3 regions of the Mesorhizobium sp. WSM4840 genome follow, and region 3 is predicted to be linked to each of the others. Evidence: riboswitches for the same ligand, from Rfam matches in the RefSeq annotation. Region 3 holds a riboswitch; each other region holds the start of a gene.

Region 1 (3,272 bases), on a different contig from region 3:
GAAGCCGTGTACGAGCCGTTGTCGACCGCAGCGGCCGGCTGGTTGGCGCCGTTCGATCCAAAGTTGTCGCTGCCGGCAAAAGCGCTGCCGGAGACAGCCAGGATGGCGGCGGTGGCAAGAATGATCTTCTTCATTTCTAGTACTCCTGAATTTTTCAGATCCCGAGCGGCGGACTGGCCGCTTTGTCTTGTTGTTTGACCATGATCTTTTACGAAAACCGGTTTCCACTTCGGGATCATGGTCTGGGATCAGCTGTTAATTGTTGCCGAAAAGGTTGCGGTCGGCGCCCTGGTCGACGGGCTTTTCAGCGTGAGCCGACTTCTGAATGGAAGCCGTATACGAACTGTCGACCGAGGCGGTCGGCTGATTGGCGCCGTTGGACCCATAATGGTCGCTGCCAGCAAAGGCGCTGCCGGTGATGGCCAGAACGGCGACGGCAATAAGAGCAATCTTTTTCATTTTTGGAACTCCAGTATCTTTAGTTTTCCGTCCGTCTAGCGGCGTGTCTTGGGAGGAATTCGCGTCGTCCGGACAGCCCCGATGTGGGAAGGCCATCCGGCAGATTCCAATCACGAAGTTGTTCCGTGTGGACCAAGAATCTACACCTTGAAATTGTACCAGGGGCTTCTATCGTCATTGCTTTCTGTTTTGTTTTCAAAGGTTTAGGACAAAGAGGCTAATCGACCATTTGACGGATTGCCGGACCTGCGTTCACAGCGTCATGCACGCATTGTCAACAGAAACGAACCGTTCGGTTCGATTTTAGAAGCGGCTTAAAAAGCCGGTGCTGAGTTGTTGTCGAATCGTTAACCATTTCGGCGCCCTGCAATGGTCAATCCGGCACGCTTTCAGGACCGGCAGCGCTCGCAGCAGGCGCAAATTTCACCTTCCTCAAATCCCGGCCCACAGGTTTCGCCGGCAGTGTCGCGCCGCATGGATACGATGTCGCTTTCATGCGGACAGTCAGCCGGCCGTCATGATTAGATCACGCCATCTCAGGTGCCGCTTGGTGACGACGAAGCGGAGAATTGGGAAGCCGGTCAGAACCCGGCGCTGCCCCCGCAACGGTGGTGGAGTTCAAGTCGCAACGGGAGACCACTGGGCCCAAGCCTGGGAAGGTGTCGCGATGGTCCGCAAGGACACTCCAGAGCCCGGAAACCAGCCCGAGATTTCTAGACTCGACTGATCGCGGTGGGCGGTCAAGAGGTGGATAGTGCATGCCCGGCCCTGTCGCCGGCTTGCGGCCGATCCTCCCTCCATCACCACCAGTTCAGTCTTTGGAGCGACATGCGTCCATTTGGACGCACAACGTACGCTCCAAGACTTTGAATTGCGCATCGTGCTTTCCGAAATCGATTCCGATTTCGGGCCGATGCGACGGCTATGAGGACAGGACATGGATGCGCGCAACGACATGCTGAGGCTCTTGCACGGCCGCAGGGAAGGCTACTCGCTCGAGCAGCCCTTCTACACCGATCCCGATTTCTTCAAGCTCGACATGGAGCTGATCTGGTATCGCGACTGGCTGTTCATCGGCCACGATTGCGAGTTGCCGAAGCCGGGCAGCTACATCACCGCGCAGATCGGCGACTATCCGGTCGTGCTGGTCCGCGACCAGCAAGGCAAGATCAACGCCTTCCACAATTCCTGCCGGCATCGCGGCAGCCGCGTCTGCAACGCCGACAAGGGTACGGCGGCGAAGCTCGTCTGCCCCTATCACCAATGGACCTACGAGCTGGACGGCAGGCTCTTGTTCGCGAGGCAGATGGCGGACGGCTTCGACAAGAGCCAGTTCAGCCTGAAGCCGGTGGCTTGCGAAAGCATCAGTGGCTACATCTTCATCTGCCTGGCCAAGGAGCCCGCCGATTTCGCGCCGATGCGCGCCATGATCGAGCCTTACCTCCTGCCGCACCGGCTGCGCGAGGCAAAAATCGCCTTCGAATCGACCATCGTCGAGAAGGGCAACTGGAAGCTCGTCTGGGAGAACAACCGCGAGTGCTACCATTGCGCCGGCAACCATCCGGAACTGTGCAAGACATTCCCGGAAGCGCCGACCGTCACCGGCGTGCAGGGCGCCGACAGCGATCCGGAGATGCTCGCGCACTGGGCGAAATGCGAGGCGGCGGGCCTGCCGAGCAAGTTCCGCATCGATCCGGCCGGGCAGTATCGCGCCACCCGCGCCCCGCTGCTGCGCGATGCCGTCAGCTACACGATGACGGGAAGACGTGCGGTGAAGAAGAACCTCTCCGACGACGTTTCGACCGACGGTATCGGCTCGCTGCTGCTCTATCACTATCCGACGACCTGGAACCATATCCTCGGCGATCATGCGGTCACCTTCCGCGTGCTGCCGATCAGTGCCACGGAAACGGCCGTCACCACCAAATGGCTTGTCCACAAGGACGCGGTCGAAGGCGTCGACTACGACCTCGCCGATCTCACCCATGTCTGGACCGAGACCAACGACCAGGACCGCCGCATCGTTGAGGAAAACGCCTTCGGCATCCTGTCGCCGGCCTATGAGCCCGGCCCCTATTCGGAACTGCATGAGGGCGGCGTCATCCAGTTCGTCGAATGGTACGCCTCCTTCATCGGGCCGCGCCTTGCCGAGGGCGGGCGGCCGGCGTTGCGCAGCGTCGCCTGAGCGAGGCCAAGGGGATGAATACGATGACGGACCTCGGCCTCTACCGCCATCTCGACGAGATGGCGCCCTGGAACGACAGGCTCCAGGTGCTGGAAGTCATCGGCGTCAGTGACGAGGCGCCTGACGTGAAGACCTTCACCTTCCGCTCCGACAACCAGACCTGGTTCCGCTACAGACCGGGGCAGTTCGTGACGCTGGAACTGCCGACCACCGAGGGCCCGTTGATGCGGACCTATACGCTGTCGTCCTCGCCGTCGCGGCCGTTCTCGATCGCGGTGACGGTGAAAGCACAGCCCGGCAGCCTCGGCACACGCTGGATGTTCGACAATCTGAAGCCCGGTGTTCACGTGAAGGCCTATGGGCCGTCGGGCAACTTTTCGCTGCACAGCCATCCCGCGGCCAGATATCTGTTCATTTCGGCCGGCTCCGGCGTGACTCCGATGATGTCGATGCTGCGCTGGCTGAACGATTGCGCGCCCTGGACAGATGTCGGCTTCGTCAACTGCGCGCGAAAGCCCGAGGAGATCATCTTCCGCAAGGAGCTCGAATTGCTCGGCAGCCGCATGCCGGGCCTGACGCTCGGCTTCATGATCGAGGAGCGGTCCAGCCGCGAGGGCTGGTTCGGCCA
Region 2 (3,272 bases), on a different contig from region 3:
TGTGGGTGTGAATTTGGGTCGCGTCCTCCACACCCGTCGAAGCGAGCCGGAAGCATTCGACAGCCCAGCCGAGATAATGTTTCCAGTCGGCCTTCCGCAGCGGCAAGCCTTCGCGAAATGCGGCCTCATCGATCTGGATCACCTTTGCGCCAGCTCTTTCGAGGTCCGTCACTTCATCGCGGATGGCGAGCGCGATCTGGCGGCAGGTCTCGGCGCGGGGTACGTCGTCGCGAACAAAAGACCAGTTCAGAATCGTCACTGGCCCTGTGAGCATGCCCTTCACCGGCTTATTCGTCAGCGACTGGGCAAATTGCCACCAGAGAACCGTCATCGGATTGGGCCGCGATACGTCGCCGAAGATGATGGGAGGGCGCACCAGCCGGGAGCCGTAACTTTGCACCCAGCCATGCTGGGTGAAGGCGAGGCCGGACAGCTGCTCGCCGAAATGCTGCACCATGTCGTTTCGTTCGAACTCGCCGTGTACCAGCACGTCCAGCCCGATCTCCTCCTGCCAACGGACCACCGCTTCGGTCTCCTTCTTCAGGAAGGCCTGGTAGTCGATATAGCTCAGCCGGCCCTTCGCATGAGCGGAGCGCGCCCTGCGCACCTCGGCCGTCTGCGGGAAGGACCCGATGGTCGTCGTGGGGAATGGCGGCAGGCCGAGCGTGTCAGCCTGGACTCTGGAGCGCTTGGCAAATGCGCTCTTTCGTTGCTTCATGACGCCGTCAATGCCGACAACTCGCCCATGGACGAGCGGATCATGGACCTTTGCAGACATGGCGCGCGCGGCGGCGGCCTCTTCAGAAGCCTTGAGCGCGCCCGCTACAGTATCCCTGCCTTCGGACAAGGCTTGGGCCAGCACGAGCAGCTCTTCAGTCTTCTGGGCGGCGAATGCCAGCCATGATCTGACGTCCACATCGAGCGCGGTCTCCATCCGCAGGTCCATCGGCACATGAAGCATCGAGCAGGAAGGCGCAATTTCGACGCGGTCCAGCGGCCAGCCGGCAATGACCGGCTTGATACGGTCGAGAATGGCAGTCAGTTTCGCGCGCCAGACGTTGCGGCCGTCGATCAAGCCAAGTGAGAGCACCAGATCCTTCGGTGCGAGCCGACCAACCGTCTCCAACTGCTCGGGAGCGCGCACAAGGTCGAGATGTAGGCCCGCCAGGCGCAGCGAAAGCGCGGTCTCGAGATTGTCTCCCAGCGGACCGAAATAGGTAGCCAGCATGATTTTCAACTTGGGCGCGGCTTTCGACAGCTGGCCGTAGGTGAATTCGAAGGCAGCTCGTTCGTTCGGGTTAAGGTCGAGCACAAGCGCCGGCTCATCAATCTGAACCCAGTCGGCCCCAGAGAGCTCCAAATTTCGCAGGAGTTGCTCGTAGACGGGCAGCAGGCGCGGTAGCAGCGCCATGGTATTGAAACCTTGGTCGGGAGACTTCGCCAGCTTGAGGAAGGTGACCGGTCCAAGGAGGACCGGGCGTGTATGGATGCCGAGCTCTTTTGCCTCCAGAAAGTGATCGACTGGTTTCGTCGACGAGAGGGCGAATGTCTGATCGTCGCCCAACTCCGGCACGATGTAGTGGTAGTTCGTGTCGAACCATTTGGTCATTTCCATCGCGGTTACGCGCTGTCCCTGAACGGCATGCCCGTGACTGGCATGTCCGCAACCCGCGGTATCGCCTTGCGTCCCGCGCGCCATCGCGAAGTAGATGTCGAGGGGGACCTCGCCGCCCGTCCAGCCGTAACGGGTTGGCACGGCGCCGACCATTGCTGCGGTGTCGAGCACATGGTCATACAGTGAGAAATCGTTCGACGGGATTTTCGACACGCCCCGGTCGTGCTGCTCGCTCCAACTGGCGGCACGGAGCGCCTTCGCCGTCGCCAGAAGGTTGGCAGCAGAAGATTTTCCGGACCAGTAGCTTTCGAGCGCGAATTTCAGTTCTCGCCGGCGACCGATACGCGGCACACCAAGCGTTGCTATGGGAACTTGCTGGGAGACATTCATTCCATACCCCGATGGCTAGCGGCGGGGACAAGGAAGGCGCTAACAGGCCGGCATCAACGCCGAGCTGCCGCGGCCACCAGACACCCCGCCCGTGGACGTTGTTCACCGTGGCAGGTCTCCTGGCTCGCGGGTCACAGCCTCTGCCCGTCTTCCCGGGGCAGTTCGCCCCAGTGACATTGGTGGGTTGGCTCGCCGCTTACAGTTGCGGGGGCAGCGCCGGCATTGCACCGGCTTCCCTCTTAGCTCCGCTAGGGCAACGCCTTGCGGAGAACCACGACATGCGGACAATCGCAGCTGCCCGCTTTCTTGTCAATGCTGTATAAAGAAATGTTTATGTGTTTATGTGAATCATTCACCCGCGGCGTGTCTCAATTCGCAGATCGCGGTAGAGCTGAACCATCTGCGCCCCTCTCCGGTTCGCAGGCTGTGGCTGACCGGTGGCTGTGGCTGGCCGGTCGGGCAATCTGTCAATTGTACGATCCCGGCTCAGAACGATTTTCGTAAGAGGGCGTGTTGACCATCATGATCGGCCGGCAGTACTGGGCCGAAGGGCGACAACGTTCCTGAGCCTTCATAATCAGAAATTTGTAGAAGAACCGCCATCCTTCACGGACGGGTACACGGTGTTTTCCCAGCGCTTGTCTGGACAGCCCGCAAAGAGGGGAGGGTGAGCAGCACCTCGCCGAGATGCGTCCCTACAACAACCCGGCCTGCTCGGCCTCGCGGCGCAAATTCTGACGAGGCCTCGGGCCGATCTGCTGGATCACCAATCCGGCCGCCAGTGAGCCGAGGTCGCCGCAGGTCTTGAGGTCGCGGCCTTGCGTGTAACCATGCAGGAAGCCGGCGGCATAGAGATCGCTGGCGCCGGTGGTGTCGACCAGCTCCCGGATTTTGGTCGCCTCGACGGTGACGGTCTCGTCGCCGCGCACGATCACCGAGCCCTTTTCCGAACGGGTCACGGCGGCGATCCGGCAATCCTTGCGGATCTGAGCCAGTGCCCCGTCGAAGGACGATGTCTGGTAGAGCGACTTGATCTCGTGGCTGTTGGCGAAGACGATGTCCACCGTGCCCGAACGCATGAGGTCGAGGAACTCGTCGCGATAGCGGTCGACGCAGAACGAATCCGAAAGCGTCATCGATACTTCGCGGCCCGCGGCGTGCGCCAGGCTGGCCGTCTGCCGGATCGCCTCCTTGGCGCGCGGCGGGTCCCACAGATAGCCTTCGAAATAGGTGACCTTGGCGCCCGAGGCCTTGTCGGGCTCGACGT
Region 3 (3,272 bases):
CTAACAGCACGCCCGATCGCCGCCATCTGGCCCGTGTGCTTGGCCGGACCGGCCTGCTGCAGATCGATTCCGTCAGCGCGGTGGTGCGCGCCCATTATATGCCGCTCTATTCGCGGCTTGGCCCCTACCCGCTTGCGCTGCTCGATAACGCCGCCGTGACGCGCAAGCGCACGGTCTTCGAATATTGGGCGCACGAAGCCTCCTTTCTGCCGGTCGAAACCTATCCGCTGATGCGCTGGCGCATGGAGCGGGCCGAACGTGGCGAGGAAATGTATAACGGACTGGCCAAGTGGGGCCGCGAACGCGCCGCCTACATTGAAGACATTTATCGCGAGGTCGTCGAACGAGGGCCGGTCGCCGCATCCGCCCTCGAAGGCCAGAAGGGAAACGGCGGCTGGTGGGGTTGGAGCGATGCCAAGCACGCTTTCGAATGGCTGTTCTGGGCCGGCCGTATCACCACGGCGTCGCGTCGTGGCTTCGAGCGGCTTTACGATCTGCCGGAGCGCGTGCTGCCGCCGGCAGTACTTGCTTTGCCGGTGCCCTCCCCGGAAGATGCGCACCGCGAATTGCTGCGCATTTCCGCCCGCGCCCACGGCGTCGCGACAGCGGGCGACCTGCGCGACTATTTCCGTCTCTCTCCCGCCGACATCAAGGGCCGCATTGAGGAACTGGTCGACGCAGGTGATCTTTTGCCGGTTCGCGTCGAAGGCTGGGACAAAACAGCCTATCTTCACAGGGATGCCCGTTTTCCGCGCAAGATCGAGGCGCGCGCCTTGCTTGCGCCGTTCGATCCCGTCGTCTTCGAACGAGCGCGCACGGAAAGACTGTTCAACTTCCGCTATCGCATCGAGATCTACACCCCGGCCGAAAAGCGCCAATACGGCTATTACGTGCTGCCGTTCCTGCTCGGCGAAAGGATCGTGGCGCGCGTCGACCTCAAGGCCGACCGCCCCGCCGGCGTGCTGCGCGTCCATGCCGCCTATGCCGAGCCCGGCGCCCCGCCGCAAACCGCCGCCGAACTCTTCGAGGAGTTGAAGCTGATGCAGGGTTGGCTCGGCCTGGACCGCATCGAGGTGACGCCGGCCGGTGATCTGGGTTCGGCTCTCGCCGACATTGCCGCGTCGTAGACGTGCGTTGACACGACTGCCTGCACAAGCCTAAATCCGGTTCAGACGGTCTCCTCTCGGCAAAGGGAGGAGCCAAGAGGGAATGCGGTGCGAAATCCCCGATTTCAAATCCGCGGCTGTCCCCGCAACTGTAAGCGACGAGCCAAGGCCGAAAACCACTGGGACGGTCCCGGGAAGGCGGCACCAAGGCGATGACCCGCGAGCCAGGAGACCTGCCGTCTAGGACATAAGAATCCGATCGCCTGGCGGGTTTTCCGGGCAAGGAGCCTGATTTGGAACGCGACAGCAGTTTTTCGGCTGAGACAGCGGGCGTATTGTCCGGCGATGATGATGCTCTGGCCGACGTCACCGTGATCGTCTGCGCCTCCTGCCGGGACGAAACCGGCTCCGATGGCCATCCCCGCGCCGGCGAATTGTTGGCCGAAGACACGCGCCGCGCTGTATCAGGCGAAAATATCAGTATCCGCACCGTCGAATGCCTCGGCAACTGCAAGCGCCGGCTGAGCGCCGCGATCCTGCGCGACGGCTGCTGGAGCTATGTCTTTGGCGACCTGACCGTGACCAGCGGCGCCGATCTGGTCGCCGGTGCAAAGCTCTTCGCCACCTCGACGGACGGCCTCATTCCATGGCGCGGCCGGCCCGATTGCCTGAAACGCGGCCTCGTCGCCCGCATTCCTCCCCTCGACCTTGTTAAGGATCAGATATGACCACTTCCGTCTCCCGCGTGCCCTGCACCGTCGTCACCGGCTTCCTCGGCGCCGGCAAGACGACGCTGATCCGCCATCTGCTCGAAAACGCCGGCGGCAAGCGGCTGGCCATCATCGTCAACGAGTTCGGCGATATCGGCATCGACGGCGAGATTCTGAAGGGATGCGGCATCGACACCTGCCCTGAGGAAAACATCGTCGAACTGGCCAATGGCTGCATCTGCTGCACCGTCGCCGACGACTTCGTCCCGGCGCTCGACCAGATCCTGTCGCTATCGCCGAAAGTCGACCATATCCTGATCGAAACCTCCGGGCTGGCTCTGCCCAAGCCGCTGGTCCAGGCCTTCCAGTGGCCGACGGTCAAGAGCCGGGTGACCGTCGATGGCGTCATTGCGGTCGTCGACGGACCGGCGCTGGCGGAAGGCCGCGTCGCCAACGACATGGACGCCCTGCAGGCGCAGCGCGCGCAGGACGAGACGCTCGACCACGATGATCCGGTCGAAGAGGTGTTCGAGGACCAGCTCGCCTGCGCCGACCTGATCATATTGTCGAAGAGCGACCTGATGGACGCCGCCGGCTCGGCCCGTGCCAATGCCATCATCGGCGAGCATGCCGCGCGCGCCGTCAAGATCGTGCCGACCTCGCAGGGTAAGGTCGATCCGTCTGTGCTGCTCGGCCTCGGCCTTGCCGTCGAGGACGACATCGAGAACCGCAAGACCCATCACGACGACGAGCTCGACCATGAGCATGACGATTTCGACTCGTTCGTCATCGACATTCCATCGATCGCCAATCCCGACGAGCTGGCGTTGCGCGTCGCCACCGCGGCCGAGGAAGAAAACGTGCTGCGCGTCAAGGGTTTCGTCGAGGTCGGCGGCAAGCCGATGCGGCTCCTGCTGCAGGCCGTCGGCCCACGCGTCAATCACTATTACGACCGCGCCTGGACCGCCGAGGACGAGCGCCGTTCGCGCCTCGTCGTCATCGGCCTGAAAGGGCTGAACCGCCCGGCCATCGAGCGTATTCTCGCCGGCTGACCTCAGGCACGAGCCGCGATGCACATCCTCACCACAACATCCGCCTCGCTCGACGATCTCGCCGAGCCTGTTGATCTCAGGCAGACGCCTGCGGATGTCGTGGCGCTGTCCTTCACCGACAGCGATCTGGCCGGGCTGGCAGCAGCGTGGAAGGCGGACGCGGATCGCCTGCCATCGATGCGGCTGGCGGCCTTGCGCGACCTGCGCCATCCGATGTCCGTCGATCTCTGGATCGACAGCGTCGCCCGGCACGCCAGGGTTATTTTGGTTCGCGTCCTCGGCGGTTACGACTGGTGGCGCTACGGCTGCGACCAGCTCGCCTCGATCGCCCGCGCACGCGGCATAAAACTGGCGCTGCTGCCCGGCGAATGCCGCGACGAGGATCTCCGGCTAATCGAATGCTC

The links. A riboswitch is a leader RNA that binds a small molecule or an ion and turns the genes downstream of it on or off. The one in region 3 is predicted to bind cobalamin.
Region 1: another riboswitch for cobalamin. It lies ahead of AC0L3I_RS05675 (aromatic ring-hydroxylating oxygenase subunit alpha); the one in region 3 lies ahead of AC0L3I_RS08805 (DUF1636 family protein).
Region 2: another riboswitch for cobalamin. It lies ahead of metE (5-methyltetrahydropteroyltriglutamate--homocysteine S-methyltransferase); the one in region 3 lies ahead of AC0L3I_RS08805 (DUF1636 family protein).

The regions. Positions count from the first base shown of each region.
Region 1 covers NZ_JBVVQD010000002.1:477,467-480,738, forward strand. Annotated here, with positions in the region: gene AC0L3I_RS05665 (DUF680 domain-containing protein) at 1-134, opposite strand, end outside; gene AC0L3I_RS05670 (DUF680 domain-containing protein) at 256-459, opposite strand; cobalamin riboswitch at 981-1,181, shown strand; gene AC0L3I_RS05675 (aromatic ring-hydroxylating oxygenase subunit alpha) at 1,397-2,644, shown strand; gene AC0L3I_RS05680 (FAD-binding oxidoreductase) at 2,668-3,272, shown strand, end outside.
Region 2 covers NZ_JBVVQD010000029.1:43,921-47,192, forward strand. Annotated here, with positions in the region: gene metE (5-methyltetrahydropteroyltriglutamate--homocysteine S-methyltransferase) at 1-1,981, opposite strand, end outside; cobalamin riboswitch at 2,098-2,296, opposite strand; gene AC0L3I_RS28975 (adenosine kinase) at 2,701-3,272, opposite strand, start outside.
Region 3 covers NZ_JBVVQD010000004.1:255,588-258,859, reverse strand. Annotated here, with positions in the region: gene AC0L3I_RS08810 (winged helix-turn-helix domain-containing protein) at 1-1,127, shown strand, start outside; cobalamin riboswitch at 1,157-1,361, shown strand; gene AC0L3I_RS08805 (DUF1636 family protein) at 1,400-1,834, shown strand; gene cobW (cobalamin biosynthesis protein CobW) at 1,831-2,868, shown strand; gene AC0L3I_RS08795 (cobaltochelatase subunit CobN) at 2,887-3,272, shown strand, end outside.